3 regions of the Mesorhizobium sp. P160187 genome follow, and region 3 is predicted to be linked to each of the others. Evidence: predicted binding sites of a transcription regulator. Region 3 holds the regulator's gene; each other region holds the start of a gene.
The links. The regulator PhoB, encoded in region 3, activates phosphate uptake and scavenging genes when phosphate is short. The targets are predictions, from matches to a motif close to TGTCATNNANCTGTCAT.
Positions count from the first base shown of each region.

Region 1 (5,217 bases), 960 kb from region 3:
ACGACGTCTCGCTGGAAGAGTGCCTGCGCCAGTCGCGCTCTGCCGGCTTCACCGGCATGGAAATGGGCCGGCGTTTCCCAAACGACCCCGAAATCATGCTGCCGATCCTGAAGCAGGCCGACGTGACGCTGTGCGGCGGCTGGTTCTCCGGCACGCTGGTCGATGAGGATATGGGCAAGAACAGGGATCGCATCCAGCCGATGATCGACCTGTTCAAGGCGGTGAATGCGCCTTGCATCGTCTATGGCGAGGTCGGCCGCTCGATCCAGGGTGATCGCTCCAGGCCTCTCGCCACCAAGCCGAAATTGTCGAACGACGAAATGAAGGCCTATGCCAGGCGCCTCACCGAGTTCGGCGAATGGTGCGCAGAGCAAGGCATGCCGCTGTCCTATCACCATCACATGGCGGCGGTGGTCGAGACCGAGCCGGAGCTCGATGCCTTCATGCGCCATTCCGGCGAAGGCATTCCGTTGCTGCTCGATGCAGGGCATCTCGCCTTTGCCGGTGGCGACGTGCTGCGCGCCATCGACAACCACCACAAGCGCATCAGCCATGTCCATGTGAAGGATGTGCGCATGGGCGTGATCGACGGGCTCGACCGCACGAAGCAGTCCTTTCTCGACGCCGTGGCGCTCGGTGCCTTCACGGTGCCTGGCGACGGTTCGCTCGATTTCGGCGCCATCGTGCAGCGCTTCGCCGACCATGGCTATGAAGGCTGGTTCGTCGTCGAGGCCGAGCAGGACCCGAAAAAGAACCCGCCGCTGAAGATGGCCCAAGTGGGTTACAAGGAGCTGATGCGGGTGATGACGGCGGCCGGCTACACGGTGGAAACGCAAGGCTTTCCCAATGCCTGAGGCGATCCGATGAAGGATTACGAGCACCCGTTCTTCCGGCCGCTGTGGCGGCGCGTTGCCGTCGTCGCCGTCTGCGTGATCTGGGCCGGAATAGAACTCGCCTCCGGCACCCCATTCTGGGGCATCATTGCGCTCGGCTTTGCCGCCTACGCCGTCTGGCAGTTCTTCTATCTTTACAAGCCGGTGGAGGAGAGCAAGGCTGCGCCTGATCGACCGAAGACCGGCGAAGCGAAGGCGGACGCCGAACCGAAGGAATGAAGCGGCCGTGGCTCGGAAGGGCTTGCGGGTCGGACACTGGACACCTGGCGTATCGCCTACGTCGGTGATTGGCCGGAACGTTCCTCGCTTCGTCATCCTAGGGTCTTCGCGACGGAGCTTCGCTCCTGCTTCGCCCTAGGATGACGAAGTTGAGAGGCCGACCTCGAAGACTTGCGATAGGAGACAAAACATGTCGAAACTGCTCGTCAAAGCCGACAAGGGCCATGGCCGCGTCGCGCATGTCACGCCCAACAGCGCCGGCTGGACCTATGTCGGCTTCGACCTGCACCGTTTGAAGCCCGGCGAAAACGCCTCGGGTAAGACGGGCGGTCGCGAAGTCTGCCTGGTGTTCGTCACCGGCAAGGGCACGGCCAAGGCCGGCGGCCGGGAACTTGGCCTGCTCGGCGAGCGCATGTCGCCCTTCGAGGGCAAGCCGTGGTCGGTCTATATTCCTGAGGGGTCGGATTGGTCGGTCACCGCCGACACCGATCTCGAGCTCGCGGTCTGCTCGGCGCCGGGCCTGGGCGGCGGCTTGCCCGTTCGCGTCATCGCACCCGACGACCTCGGCCAGGAGACTCGGGGCAAAGGCACCAACACGCGCTACGTCACCAACATATTGCCCGAGGGCAAGCCCGCCGACTCGCTGCTGGTGGTCGAGGTCATCACGCCCGGCGGCCACACATCGAGCTACCCGCCGCACAAGCACGACCAGGACAATCTGCCGGCCGAATCCTATCTTGAGGAAACCTACTACCACCGCCTCAACCCGCCGCAGGGTTTTGCCTTCCAGCGCGTCTACACCGACGCCGACAAGACCGGCGCCCGCGAGCTGGACGAAGCCATGGCGATCGAGGACGGCGATGTTGTGCTGGTGCCCAAGGGCTATCACCCCTGCGCCGCCTGCCACGGCTACGACCTCTATTATCTCAACGTCATGGCCGGGCCGAAGCGGACGTGGAAGTTCCACAACGCGCCCGAGCACGAATGGCTGATGAAGGCCTGATCGGCCTTCGCTTGCGGCGGAAGCTGTCGGTCCAGCAGGAAAAAATCGTCGGCTAAGGACCTGCGGGGTCGATTTGCCTTCGAAAACCCGCATAAGCTTCGTCAATCCGTCATGGAAATCACCTATGGCAGCGGGCTGACGAGGATTTTTTTCGATGCGCTACGCCATTTATTTCACCCCGAGGCAGGACGAACCGCTGGCGCGGATCGCCGCCAACTGGCTGGGTCGCGACCCCTTTGGCGCCGCCACCAGGCCGGTCGAGGCGGTGGGCGAGCTGTCGGCGGCCGAAGTCGCTTTTCACACCGCATCGGCGCGGCGCTACGGCTTTCATGCGACGCTGAAAGCGCCCTTCCGGTTGGCCGCCAACGAAACCGAAAGCTCGCTGCGCGCGGCGCTGGACGCCTTTGCCGAAGCAACGCCGACGGTCACCATCCCGCGCCTGGTCGTCAGCCAGATCGATGGTTTCTTCGCTTTGGTGCCGGAAGGCCCGCTGCCGCCGCTCAACCGTTTCGCCGACGATGTCGTGCTTAGCTTCGACCGTTTTCGCGCGCCGCTCACCGAGGCCGAGATCGAGCGGCGCAGCCCGGATTCGCTGAAGCCGGCCGAGTTCCGCAATCTCTGCCAGTGGGGCTATCCCTATGTGTTTGAGACCTTTCGCTTCCACATGACACTGTCCGGCCGGGCCGGGCCGCAGGAAAGCCAACGTCTGCGCGCGGCAATTGACAGCCTGTTCGCCGATGTGCTGCAGCAGCCGGTGCTGGTGGATGCGCTGACGCTGTTCGTCGAAACCGAACCGGGCGCTCCGTTCATGGTGCTTTCGCATCATGCGCTCGGCCGCCGCGCTGCCCGAAAAACCGCCTGACCGCAATTCGTCCGAGTAACCAGGGACCGCCTGAATGACCGCCGAAACTGTTCTCCACAACGCCCGCATCGTGCTTGCCGACGAGATCGTCGAAGGGTCGCTCGTGCTGCGCGACGGTTTTATCTCCGGCGTCGACGCCGGCACCGGCCACACCGGCGGGAGCATGGGCGGCGAGGACATGGGCGGCGACTACATCATTCCCGGCCTGGTCGAGCTGCACACCGACCATCTCGAAGGCCACTATGCGCCGCGCCCGAAAGTGCGCTGGAACCCGATCGCCGCCGTCCTTGCCCATGACGCGCAGGTGGCCACCGCCGGCATCACCACCGTCCTCGACGCGTTGCGTGTCGGCATGGACGAGGACGCGGATATTACCTCCGACGACATCCGCAAGCTCGCCGGCGCGATCGAGGACAGCGTCGCGAAAGACCGGTTGCGGGCCGACCATTTCCTGCACCTGCGCTGCGAGGTCTCGGCGCCGGATTGCTTGCGGGCTTTCGCCAATTTCGATGGCGACGAGCGGGTCAAGCTGGCCTCGCTGATGGACCATGCGCCGGGACAGCGTCAGTTCGTCAATCTCGAGACCTACGCCCATTACTATCAGCGCAAGCTGAAATTGACCGATCGCGACTTCCAATTGTTCTGCGAAAAGCGGATGTCGGAATCGGCGAAGAATTCGGGACCGAACCGGGTGGCGATATCAGCCGCCTGCAACGAGCGGGGCATTGTGCTGGCGAGCCATGACGACGCCACATCAGGCCATGTCGACGAGGCGATCGAGCAGGGCGTGCGCGTCGCGGAATTCCCGACCACGCTGGAAGCCGCCAAGGCCTCGAAGGATGCCGGGCTCGGCGTACTGATGGGCGCGCCCAACGTCATGCGCGGCTCCTCGCATTCGGGCAATGTCTCGGCCCGCACGCTGGCCGGCGACGGCCTGCTCGACATATTGTCGTCCGACTACATTCCCTTCAGCCTGATCCAGTCGGCCTTCTTCCTCGGCGACGTCGTCGAGGGCATTTCCCTGCCGCAGGCGGTTGCGATGGTGTCGAAGAATCCGGCCGAGGCGATCGGCCTCGACGACCGCGGCGTCATCGAACAGGGCCGCCGCGCCGATCTGGTGCGTGTGCGCGTCGACGACCATGTGCCGGTCGTGCGCACCGTCTGGCGCCAAGGGCGCCGGGTCGCCTGATGGTCTCGGCGTCGATCGAGCGCGAACTCAGCAGCGAGGCCTTTCCGCTCCGCAACGGCGTGTTTGTCGCCGTCGTCGGCCCGAGCGGCGCCGGCAAGGATACGGTAATCGGCTATGCCCGCACCTTGTTTGCCGACGAGACGAGGCTGGAGTTCGTCCGCCGGGTCATCACCAGGCCGAGCGACGCCGCAAGCGAGGATCACGACACGCTGGCCGACGCCGCCTTTGCCGAGGCCCAGGCCGACGGCGCTTTCGCCATTTCCTGGGAGGCGCACGGCCTGCGCTATGGCATCCCGGCCGATGTCGACTGGTCGATAGCCAATGGCCATGTCGCCGTGGCCAATGTCTCGCGCGCAGTCATCCCGGTGCTGCGGGAGCGCTATGCCAATCTGGCTGTCGTCGAGATCACCGCTTCGCCGGAAATCCTCGCCGAGCGTCTCGCCCAGCGCGGCCGCGAATCGCGCGGCGAAGTGCTGGCTCGGCTCGCCCGCAGCGCCAATATCGCTTTGTCCGGCTCCGGCGTCACCTCGATCGACAATGGCGGCCGGCGCGAAGCCGCCGGAGAACGCTTCGTCGAGGTGCTGCGCAAGGCGATGGCCTTCTCGGATATATCCGGCGTGATGTAGCGCTACTCCGCCGCGACAGTCTTCCGGCTGGCATCGAGCATCAGCCGCCTTGCGCGGAACACGCCCCATTGCTGGTCGACCAGCACGCCGATCAGGATCACGCCGCCCATTACCGCGAAGTTGAGCGAGGACGGGATGCCGAGCAGATTGACCAGGTTCTGCAACTCCTGCAGCAGCACGGTGCCCAGGATGACGCCAACCAGCGAGCCTTCGCCGCCGCGCAGCGAGAAGCCGCCGAGAACGGCGGCGGCAATGGCGTAGAGCTCGTAGAACTGGCCGTGGCTGGCCGGCGAGATCGAGCGCGTGTACATGGCGAAATAGATCGCCGACAGCGCCGTCAGAACGCCGCAGATGACATAGGCGGCCATCACGACGCGGCCGGTGCGGATGCCCGAATATTTAGCCGCCTCTTCGTTCTTGCCGAT
Region 1 is NZ_JBYMDX010000003.1:2,154,093-2,159,309, forward strand. It holds gene iolE (myo-inosose-2 dehydratase) at 1-854, shown strand, start outside; gene AC3CCE_RS13925 (DUF3329 domain-containing protein) at 864-1,112, shown strand; gene iolB (5-deoxy-glucuronate isomerase) at 1,303-2,115, shown strand; gene AC3CCE_RS13935 (DUF1045 domain-containing protein) at 2,270-2,977, shown strand; gene AC3CCE_RS13940 (alpha-D-ribose 1-methylphosphonate 5-triphosphate diphosphatase) at 3,012-4,166, shown strand; gene phnN (phosphonate metabolism protein/1,5-bisphosphokinase (PRPP-forming) PhnN) at 4,163-4,792, shown strand; gene AC3CCE_RS13950 (ABC transporter permease) at 4,795-5,217, opposite strand, start outside.
Region 1: the regulator PhoB is predicted to act here: its motif matches at 2,212-2,228, upstream of AC3CCE_RS13935 (DUF1045 domain-containing protein).

Region 2 (5,217 bases), on a different contig from region 3:
CGATAGACCGGGTCGTGCCACCCTTCGATGTCGATGGCGCCCTTGTAACCGGCCAGCCGCAATTCGCTGATCACCCGCGTCCAGTCGCTGTCGCCAAACCCGGGTGTGCGCATCTGCACGAAGGGCAGCTTGCCGAACACGCCGTGCTCGCGGATGACATCCCAGCGCACCGTCGCGTCCTTGCCGTGGACATGGAAAATGCGCGGCGCCCATTTGCGGATCTGCGGCATCGGATCGATGAGATAGACCAGTTGATGGCAGGGCTCCCATTCGAGGCCGAGATTCTCGTCGGGCAATTCGTTGAACATCAGCTCCCAGGCGTCGGGATTGTGGGCGATGTTCCAGTCGCCGGCCGCCCAGTTACCATCCATCGCGCAATTCTCGAAGGCGATGCGCACGCCCTTGTCTGCGGCGCGCCTGGCCAGCGGACCCCAAACCTCACGGAAGCGCGGCAGGCTGTCTGTCAGCTTCTTGCCACGCAGACGTCCGGTGAAGCCGCTGACGATCGAAGCGCCGAACAGATGCGCATTGTCGATGACGGTTTCCCAGGCCGCGAGCACGCTGCGATCGACCTCGCCATCCTCCAGCGGATTGCCGAACACGCCGATCGACGACACGGCGACATCGGCATCGCCGATCGCCTCGCGAATCTCACCGGCGAGCCGCCGCAAATCCTTGCCGCCCAGCGTCTGCCAGAAGAAGGGCTGGATGCTCTCGAAGCCGAGCGGCAGAATCTCTTTGATATAGGCGGCGGGGTCTTCGAGATTGGCCCGCACCATGGTGCCGATGCGGATGTCGAGAAGCGGGTTCGGCATCATTGTGTTTCCTGTGTCGGGATAGCCACTCGCCGCCCCGTCTCGGCACTTTCGATAGCGCCGAAAACCATGGCCAGGCTTTTGATGTTGTCGCTGCCACGCGTCTCCGGCTCGCTGCCGGTCTCGATGGCGTGGATGAAATCCTTGATGATGCCGAGATGGCCACCGACGCGGTCGGCGGGATCGAGCGGCGGCACGATGATGGGCTGGGTCAGGTCGAACAGGCCGTCGCGGACCGACAACACAACCTCTGCCTTCAGCCCGTCCTCGCCGTCCCAGAGCAGGCTGCCGTGCTCGGCTACGATGCGCCATGTGCTCTCCCAACTGGTGCGGAAGCCCGCCGCGCACCAGGAGCCTGCATAGGTGAAGCGCTTGCCGCCGCCGAGATCGAAGATAGCGCTGGCCGACGAGCCCTGCCGGTACCAGGAATTGGCCGGCTCCCATTCCTGGCAATAGACGCCGGCGGGATCGCCTGCGACCATGTAGCGGGCGGCGTCGAATGTGTGGATCGCCATGTCGAGCAAAAGCACATGCGCCATCTCCTCGCGAAAGCCGCCGAAATGCGGCGCGACGAAGAAGTCGGCATGGATGCTGGTCGGCTTGCCGATGGCGCCGGAGTCGAGAAAGCGCCTGATGCGCCGGACATTGGCGACGTAGCGGCGGTTCTGCACCACGGCATGAACGCGCCCTGCCTGGCGCGCCGCGTCGACAATGGCGCGGGCATTTTCCGGAGTGTCGGCGAGCGGCTTTTCGGTGAGCAGATGGCAATTGTGGGTAAAGGCGGAAAAGGCGACGTCTCGGCGGGCGGCGGGAACCACGACGTCGAACACCGCTTGCGGTTTGGTCTGGTCGAGGACCTGATCGAGGCTGGTGCCGATGGCGGCGCTATCGAGCCCGTATTCGCGTGCCCTCGCCCGCGCCCGTTCGGCGTCGAGATCGACAAGTCCGACAATGGCCAACCCGTCGATCTGCCTCGCGGCATCGAGCCAGGCCTTGCTCATCGCACCACAGCCGACGAGGACGGCATTCATCATCCGGCATTCCTCCCGTCCGGTCCCTCCAGACCGAATGTCACGGCATTTCCGGCATCACCGTAAACGTTTCTCCGTAAACGTTTACGAGAACACACCCGATGGCCTAGAATGTCAATCGGCTGCCCGCGAAAATCATCCCGAAGCCTTGGCCTGGGCGGCAGCCGGTGCTAGCCAAGACAGGGGGAGAACTGTCCTTGCCGTCCAGCATCCATGACCTCGCGCGTCACCTGAACATTTCGATCGGCACCGTGTCGCGGGCGTTGAACGGCCGCGCCGACGTCAATGCCGACACCCGCCAGCGCGTGCTCGCCGCCGCCAAGCAATTGAACTATTCGCCCAACCAGTCCGGCCGCAGCCTGCGGCAAGGCACCACCCATTCGATCGCCTTCATGCTGCAGCCGCATCCGGGCGACCAGCAATATGGCGAACCGTTCTTCATCCCGTTCCTGATCGGTCTGCAAGGCCGGCTTGCCGAGGATGACCTGGATCTGATGGTCGTCATGGGCGAGCCCGGCCAATATCAGCAGGAGAGGCTGCGCCGCGTGGTTGAGACGCGCCGGGCCGACGCGGTCGTGTTGGCCAATACACGGCGGGAAGACGATCGGATCGACTATCTCAGCAAGGCCGGCTTTCCCTTCGCCACGCTTGGCCGAAGTCAATCCGGCGACGACACCTATCCTTCGCTCGATATAGATTTCGAGAGGGCGGGTGATGAAGCCGTCGACCGGCTGGTCGCGCGCGGCCACCGCCGCATTGCCGCCATCCGCCCTTCGCTTGATCTCAACTTCGGCTACCTGTTCCTCGACGGCTACCGCAAGGGGCTGGAGCGGCATGGCATCGAAGTCGACCCCGGCCTGATCGCCGACGGCTTCATCAACGAGGCAGGCGGCTACCAGGTGACGCCGCGCGTGATGCTCTCCAAGGACCGGCCCACAGCCATCATCTTCAACAATGACGCAATGGCGCTCGGCGGCTGCAAGGCACTGGCCGAGATGGGCATCAGGCCCGGCCACGACATCGCGGTGATCGTCATCGTCGACACGCCGCTCTGCCGTTATTTCTCGCCGGCGCTGACCGCCTTCCGCCCGTCGCTGGAGCCCATGGGCCGGCGGCTGGCCGAAATGCTGCTGGCATCGCTTCCGGCCTTTGCCGGCCCGGAAGGCCCGCGCATCATCCGCGAAGTCTGGCCCCTGGAGCTGATCGCGCGCGACAGCGATTGATAGTGCGTCCTTCCCTTCTCCCACAAGGGGAGAAGGGAGAGGCCCGCTCTGTCACGCAAGTATCATGTTCGCGTCCTAGACCGCTTTGCGAGAGGGCGACATCGTCGATGCGATGCGGTGGCCCCTTTGCGCCGCTCAAGGCTTGTCACAAAGAGGATCTCCATGAAAATCTCGCACCGAACCGTGTCGCTCGGCGCCGTGCTGGCGCTGTTTACCGCCCTGACCCCTGCCCTTGCCGGCAGCACCGCCACCGTTGGCGGCTTCGTCAACAAGGGCCTGGTCGGCGTCGGCCGCATTCCGGCCGACCTGAAGGACAAGTTCGGCGAGACCTTCGGCTCAGGCTCCGGCATGTCGATCGACGCATCGAGCTGGACCCATGGCGCGGATGGCTACAAGGGTTCGCTGTGGCTGCTGCCGGATCGCGGCTACAATGTCGTCGGCACCACCGACTACCGGCCGCGGCTCAACACTATTCGCATCGAGTTCACGCCGGCCGCACTGGGCGCCACGCCCGCTGCCGGCCAGGAACAGACAGGCGTCAAGGCGACGCTAGCCGATTCCCTGCTCCTCACCGACGACAAGGGCGCTGACGCCACCGGTCTCGATCCGCTCAACGGCGTGCGCGCGGCCAATGGCGACCTGCCGATCCTGCCCGAGGCCAATGGCAAGCTGGCGCTCGACAATGAGGCGATCGCGCGGCTGCCCGACGGCACCATGTTCATCTCTGACGAATACGGCCCCAACATCTACCGCTTCTCGGCCGACGGCCATCTGTTGTCGGCGACGCAGCCGCCGGCCGCTTTGGTGCCGATGCGCAAGGGCGGGCCGAACTTCGCCTCCGACAATCCAGGCCCCGGTGCAGTCGAACCCGATCCGAAGGATCCCGAAACCGGCCGCCAGAACAATCAAGGCCTCGAAGGCATGGCGCTGACGCCGGACGGCAAGTCGCTGATCGCTGTGCTGCAATCGGCGCCCCGCCAGGATGGCGGCGATTCACCCGCGACGCGCCAAAACACCCGCGCGCTGGTCTACGACGCCTCCGACCCGGCCCATCTCAAGCTGGTGCATGAATATGCCGTGCCGCTGCCGGTGTTCAAGGACGCCAAGGACAAGACCAAGGTCGCCGCGCAGAGCGAAATCGTGGCGCTGTCCGACAAGACCTTCCTGATGCTGGCGCGCGACAGCGGAAACGGCCAGGGGGTGAAGGGCGATACTTCGCTGCTGCGCCAGATTTTCGTCGTCGACGTCTCTGGCGCCACCGACATTGCCGGCGGCGCCTTCGATGCCGCCGACAAGCCGCTGGCGCCCAAGGGCGTGCTCGACCCCTCGGTGACCCCGGCCAGGCTGACGCCGTTCATTGACATCAACGACAACAAGGAACTCGGCCGTTTCGGCCTGCATGACGGCAAGCCGAACGACAAGAACAATCTCTCGGAGAAGTGGGAAGCGATGTCGGTGGTCAGCGTGCTCGATCCGGCGCTGCCCGACGACTATTTCCTGTTCGTCGGCAACGATAACGACTTTCTCACCCAGGACGGTTTTCAAGTCGGCGCGCCCTACAAGGCCGAAGACGGCGCCGATGTCGATACCATGTTCCTGGTCTATCAGGTCACGCTTCCGGGCCTCGCCAAGAAGTAGCCGTATACGGAGAGGCGGACGCGCCCGGCGCGTCCGCCTCTAACCGTTTGTCGGTGATCAGCGATGCCGTGAAGGCACCTATTTCAAAATCTCCGCATCCCTTGGCACGCCGGCATCGATCGCCTCGGCGGTCCGGCTCGACACGGCCATGATCTTGCCCGCGGCCGAAAGGTTCGGGCGCACATAGACCTGGGCTACGCCGTTGACCCGGCTGTAGAGGTCGATGATGTCCTGGTTCATGAAGCGCACGCAGCCCGACGACGCGTTCTTGCCGATGGAATCCCATTCCGGCGTGCCGTGCAGCCGGTACATCGTGTCCTTGCCGTCGCGGAACAGATAGAGCGCACGCGCGCCGAGCGGGCTCTGCGGTCCCGGCGGCATGCCGTCCTTATATTTCGCCAGTTCCGGCCGGCGCTGGATCATTTCGGGCGGCGGCGTCCACACCGGCCATTTCTTGCGCGCCTGGATCACGGCGCTGCCGGTCCAGCCAAACCCGGCCTTGCCGAGGCT
Region 2 is NZ_JBYMDX010000004.1:1,182,572-1,187,788, forward strand. It holds gene AC3CCE_RS22790 (sugar phosphate isomerase/epimerase family protein) at 1-818, opposite strand, end outside; gene AC3CCE_RS22795 (Gfo/Idh/MocA family protein) at 815-1,849, opposite strand; gene AC3CCE_RS22800 (LacI family DNA-binding transcriptional regulator) at 2,044-3,069, shown strand; gene AC3CCE_RS22805 (esterase-like activity of phytase family protein) at 3,232-4,707, shown strand; gene AC3CCE_RS22810 (L,D-transpeptidase) at 4,786-5,217, opposite strand, start outside.
Region 2: the regulator PhoB is predicted to act here: its motif matches at 3,119-3,135, upstream of AC3CCE_RS22805 (esterase-like activity of phytase family protein).

Region 3 (5,217 bases):
ACCTGATCGAAGTCAACATCAACAATCTCGCGGCGGTGCCGTCGATCGTCTTCGGTCTGCTTGGCCTTGCCGTGTTCATCAACTTCCTCGGCATGCCGCGCTCGGCTTCCTTCGTCGGCGGCCTGGTGCTGACCTTGATGACGCTGCCGACCATCATCATCGCCACGCGCGCCGCCCTCGCCGCGGTGCCGCCGTCGATCCGCTCGGCGGCGCTCGGCCTCGGCGCCTCCAAGATGCAGATGGTGTTCCATCACATCCTGCCGCTTGCCGCCCCAGGCATCCTTACCGGCACCATCATCGGCCTGGCGCGTGCGCTCGGCGAGACAGCACCGCTGCTCTTGATCGGCATGGTCGCTTTCGTCGCCGATTATCCGACGACGCCTTTCGATCCGGCGACCGCGCTGCCGGTTCAGATCTATATGTGGGCAAACGAGGCTGAGCGCGCTTTTGTCGAGCGCATGTCCGGCGCCATCATCATCCTGCTCGTCTTCCTCATGGCCATGAACATCACCGCGATCGTGCTCCGGCGCCGCTTCGAGCGGCGCTGGTAGAAAAAAGGCAATTTGGTATGAACATCATGACCGAACAGTCCCTTGAGAATGCAGTGGGCGACAAAATGAACGCCAAGTCGAACGAAGTCATCAAGATGCGCGGCGACAAGGTCGGCGTCTTCTACGGCGAGAAGCAGGCGTTGTTCGACGTCAATCTCGACGTGCGTCAGAACCAGGTGACGGCGCTGATCGGCCCGTCCGGCTGCGGCAAGTCGACCTTCTTGCGCTGCCTCAACCGCATGAACGACACCATCGATTTGGCGCGGGTGACCGGCAAGATCACGCTCGATGAAGACGACATCTACGACAAGAACATCGATGTCGTCGAACTGCGCGCCCGCGTCGGCATGGTGTTCCAGAAACCCAACCCGTTCCCGAAGTCGATCTACGAGAACGTCGCCTACGGCCCGCGCATCCATGGGCTGGCCAAGCGCAAGTCCGACATGGACCAGATCGTCGAGCAGAGCCTGAAGAAGGCGGCGATCTGGAACGAGGTCAAGGACCGCCTGCAGGAGCCCGGCACCGGCCTGTCCGGCGGCCAGCAGCAGCGCCTGTGCATCGCGCGCGCCATCGCCGTGTCGCCGGAGGTGATCCTGATGGACGAGCCCTGCTCGGCGCTCGATCCGATCGCCACCGCCCGTGTCGAGGAGCTGATCGACGAACTGCGCCAGAACTACACGATCGTCATCGTCACCCACTCGATGCAGCAGGCGGCGCGCGTGTCGCAGCGCACGGCGATGTTCCATCTCGGCTATCTCGTCGAGGAGGGCGCCACCGACAAGATGTTCACCAACCCCGACGACAAGCGCACCCAGGACTACATTACCGGCCGCTTCGGCTGAGCCGTCCGGCGGGTGAATTTTCAGGCACGAGGACCAAGATCATGGGTGAACATACCGTCGCCTCCTTCGATGAAGAGCTCGGGCAGATCAGCAAGCTGATCCGCGACATGGGCGATCTGGCAGGCTCGATGGTCAGCGGCTCGACCAGGGCGCTGCTCAATTCGGACAATGCGCTGGCACAGCGTGTCGTTTCCGACGACGCCATCATGGATGCGCGCCAGCGCGAACTGGACGACCGCGCCATCACGCTGATCGCCAAGCGCCAGCCGATGGCCAACGATCTGCGCGCCGTGGTCGGCTCGATCCGCATGGCGGGCGACCTCGAGCGCATCGGCGACCTCGCCAAGAACATCGCCAAACGCGTCGGCACCGTGGGCTTGAGCGTCACGCCGCGCGACCTCTCGCACTCCATCGACGCCATGGCGCAACTGGTGCTGATCCAGGTGCAAGGCGTCGTCGAGGAATATGCCGCCACCGATGCGGCAGCGCTTGCAAAACTCAGGAATGACGACGAGCGCATCGACGTCAAATACACGTCCGTGTTTCGTGAGCTCTTGACCTACATGATGGAAGACCCTCGCAACATCACCGCCTGCACGCATCTCTTGTTCTGCGCCAAGAATCTTGAGCGCATCGGCGATCATGTCACCAACATCGCCGAAAATGCGTATTATGTGCTGACCGGCCAGCAATTGCCCGCCAATCGTCCGAAGCAGGACGAGACGGCGATGGCCACGCCGGCCTGATGAGGGTGAACTGCCTATGATCGCGCCACGCATCATGGTCGTGGAGGACGAGGAGCCACTAGGCGTGCTCCTCCGCTACAACCTCGAATCCGAAGGCTATCAGGTCGAGGTGGTGACACGCGGCGACGAGGCCGAGATCCGCCTGCAGGAAAACGTGCCCGATCTCCTGGTGCTCGACTGGATGGTGCCGGCTGTTTCCGGCATCGAGCTCTGCCGGCGGCTTAGAGTGCGGCCCGAAACCGAGCGGCTGCCGATCATCATGCTGACCGCGCGCGGTGAGGAAAGCGATCGCGTGCGCGGCCTGTCCACCGGTGCCGACGACTATCTGGTCAAGCCATTCTCGACGCCGGAGTTCATGGCGCGCGTGAAGGCGCTGCTGCGCCGGGCCAAGCCGGAAGTGCTGTCCAGCGTGCTCAAGGTCGGCGACATCGTGCTCGACCGCGAGTCGCACCGTGTCTACCGCAAGAAGAGCGAGATCAGGCTCGGACCGACCGAGTTCCGGCTGCTCGAATTCATGATGCGCCATCCCGGCCGCGTGTTCTCGCGCAGCCAGCTGCTCGACAATGTCTGGGGCGAGACGATCTACATCGACGAGCGAACCGTCGACGTGCATGTCGGGCGCTTACGCAAAGCGGTCAACAACGGCCGCATGCCGGATGTCATCCGTACCATTCGCGGCGCCGGCTACGCGATCAGGGAAGACTAGGATGCTGCGCGTCGCGCCGTTGCCGGCCATTCAGGCGACATGCTTGCCGGATTTGGCCTGAATGCCCGGCGCGAAAATCTCCTGGTCGACGAAGCCGAGCGCGCGCATGGCACAGCCTTCGCGGATCAGCGGCAGCTCGTTGGGCTCGGTGTCGAAGGAGATCGATTTCGAGTGCTGGCCGCCGGCGGTCTGGGCGATCGCTTCGCGCAATGCCGGTTCGATCAGGTCGAAGGCGGCGGCGCTGACGCCTACCATGGCGACGGGTGCCGGATCGATCAGCGCAAACAGGCTGCCGAGGCCGAAGCCGAGCGCCTCGCCGGCCTTGCGATAGGCTTCGCGCTCCGGGCCGTCGGTTTCGCGGGCGCGCGCGGCGAGTGCGCGCATATCAGCGTCGCCGATATCGACCGGCTCGGCATCCTCGCCCATCATTTTGGCGCTCCGCCAGATGGCGTAGTTTCCGGCATAGGCTTCCACGCAGCCGCGCCGCCCGCAGCGGCAGAGCGCGCCGCCCGGACGGTGGATCATGTGGCCGAACTCGCCGCCCGAGGAATGGGTGCCGGTGAACAGTTCGCCTTTCAGCACCAGGCCCATGCCGATGCCGTGCGACAAGAGGATGGCGATAAAATTGTCGCGGTAGCGCTCGGGCTGGCGCCATTGCAGCGCCACCGCCATCATGTTGCAATCGTTCTCCATGGTGGCAGGAATGCCGAATTCCGCTTCCAACATGTCGGCGAAGGCAATGTCGGTCAGTGGCGTGATCGGCGACCACAGCATGGCGCGCGCCTGCGAATCGGTGATGCCCTGGATGCCCATGGCAATGCGGGCGATGCTCTGGACATCGAGGTCGGGATCCTCAAGCCGCCGCCGGACGATTGCTACGCATTCGCCAATCAGCTCGTCGCGCGGCTTGGTCAGCGTGTCCAGCCGGCGCTGTTCCTCGGCGACGACGTGGCCGGCATAGTCGATGACGGTGACGGACAGGAAATTGAGCGACAGCACGACGGTCATCACCGCCGCCGCTTCCGGGTTGAGACCAAGGCCCACCTGCGGCCGGCCGCGTTTCAGTGCGCCGGTCTCGCCAGGTTTGCCTTCAATCAGGATGCCTTCTTGAATCAGATCAGACGAGATTGCCGATATGGTCGAGTGGCTGAGGCCGGTGGTCGCCGCAATCTCGGTCCGCGACGGCTGGCCGGCCCGGCGCACGGCTGAAATCACCATCGCACGGTTGCGACGGCGCAGATCGTCGTGGCGGATTCCAACCGACATTTGTTTCCTCCCGGCCTCCTCGCGCCTCATGATAGTGAAGGCGTTCGACGGCACCAGCCAAATATTGGCAGACGCCGGCAGCCCTGTCATTGTTTATTGCGGACCTCGAAAAAATTCGGCAAGGCCATCAGAATCCATCAGAATCGATGTTGACAGCGCCTTATCATTGAACCAGTATTTTTTCGAGGCTCGAAAAAATAGGGCCGCTGTGTGCCGGCCCTCGGGCCAGTTTTGTCGCGCCGCACGCGGCGCAGGGAGGATTATGATGAACAGATTTGCAGCCGCCATGCTGGCGGGTGTCGCCATGTCGCTGGCGCTGATGTCGGTCGCGCAGGCGAAGGACAAGGTCATCGGCGTGTCGTGGTCGAACTTCCAGGAAGAGCGCTGGAAGACCGACGAGGCGGCGATGAAAACGGCGATCGAGGCTGCCGGCGACAAGTACATTTCGGCCGACGCGCAGTCCAATCCCGGCAAGCAGCTGACCGACGTCGAAAGCCTGATCTCGCAGGGCGCCAACTCGCTGATCATCCTGGCGCAGGACGCCTCGGCCATCGGCCCGGCGGTGCAGAAGGCGCTGGATGAAGGCATTCCGGTCGTCGGCTATGATCGCCTGATCGAGAACAAGGACGTCTTCTACCTGACCTTCGACAACAAGGAAGTCGGCCGCATGCAGGCCCGCGAAGTGTTCAAGGCGAAGCCCGAAGGCAACTATGTCTTCATCAAGGGCTCGGGCTCGGATCCGAATGCCGATTTCCTGTTCTCGGGCTCGATGGAAGTGCTCAAGGAAGCCATCGACTCGGGCAAGATCAAGAATGTCGGCGAGGCCTATACCGATGGCTGGCTGCCGGCCAACGCCCAGAAGAACATGGAACAGTTCCTGACCGCCAATGACAACAAGGTCGATGCCGTGGTTGCGGCCAATGACGGCACCGCCGGCGACGTTGTCGCCGCGCTGACGGCGCAGGGCCTTGCCGGAACGGTTCCGGTCTCGGGCCAGGACGGCGACCATGCCGCCCTGAACCGCATCGCGCTCGGCACGCAGACGGTGTCGGTGTGGAAAGACGCGCGCGAACTCGGCAAGAACGCCGCCGAGATCGCCTCGCAGC
Region 3 is NZ_JBYMDX010000003.1:1,191,680-1,196,896, reverse strand. It holds gene pstA (phosphate ABC transporter permease PstA) at 1-551, shown strand, start outside; gene pstB (phosphate ABC transporter ATP-binding protein PstB) at 569-1,393, shown strand; gene phoU (phosphate signaling complex protein PhoU) at 1,435-2,139, shown strand; gene phoB (phosphate regulon transcriptional regulator PhoB) at 2,156-2,845, shown strand; gene AC3CCE_RS09110 (ROK family protein) at 2,876-4,111, opposite strand; gene xylF (D-xylose ABC transporter substrate-binding protein) at 4,377-5,217, shown strand, end outside.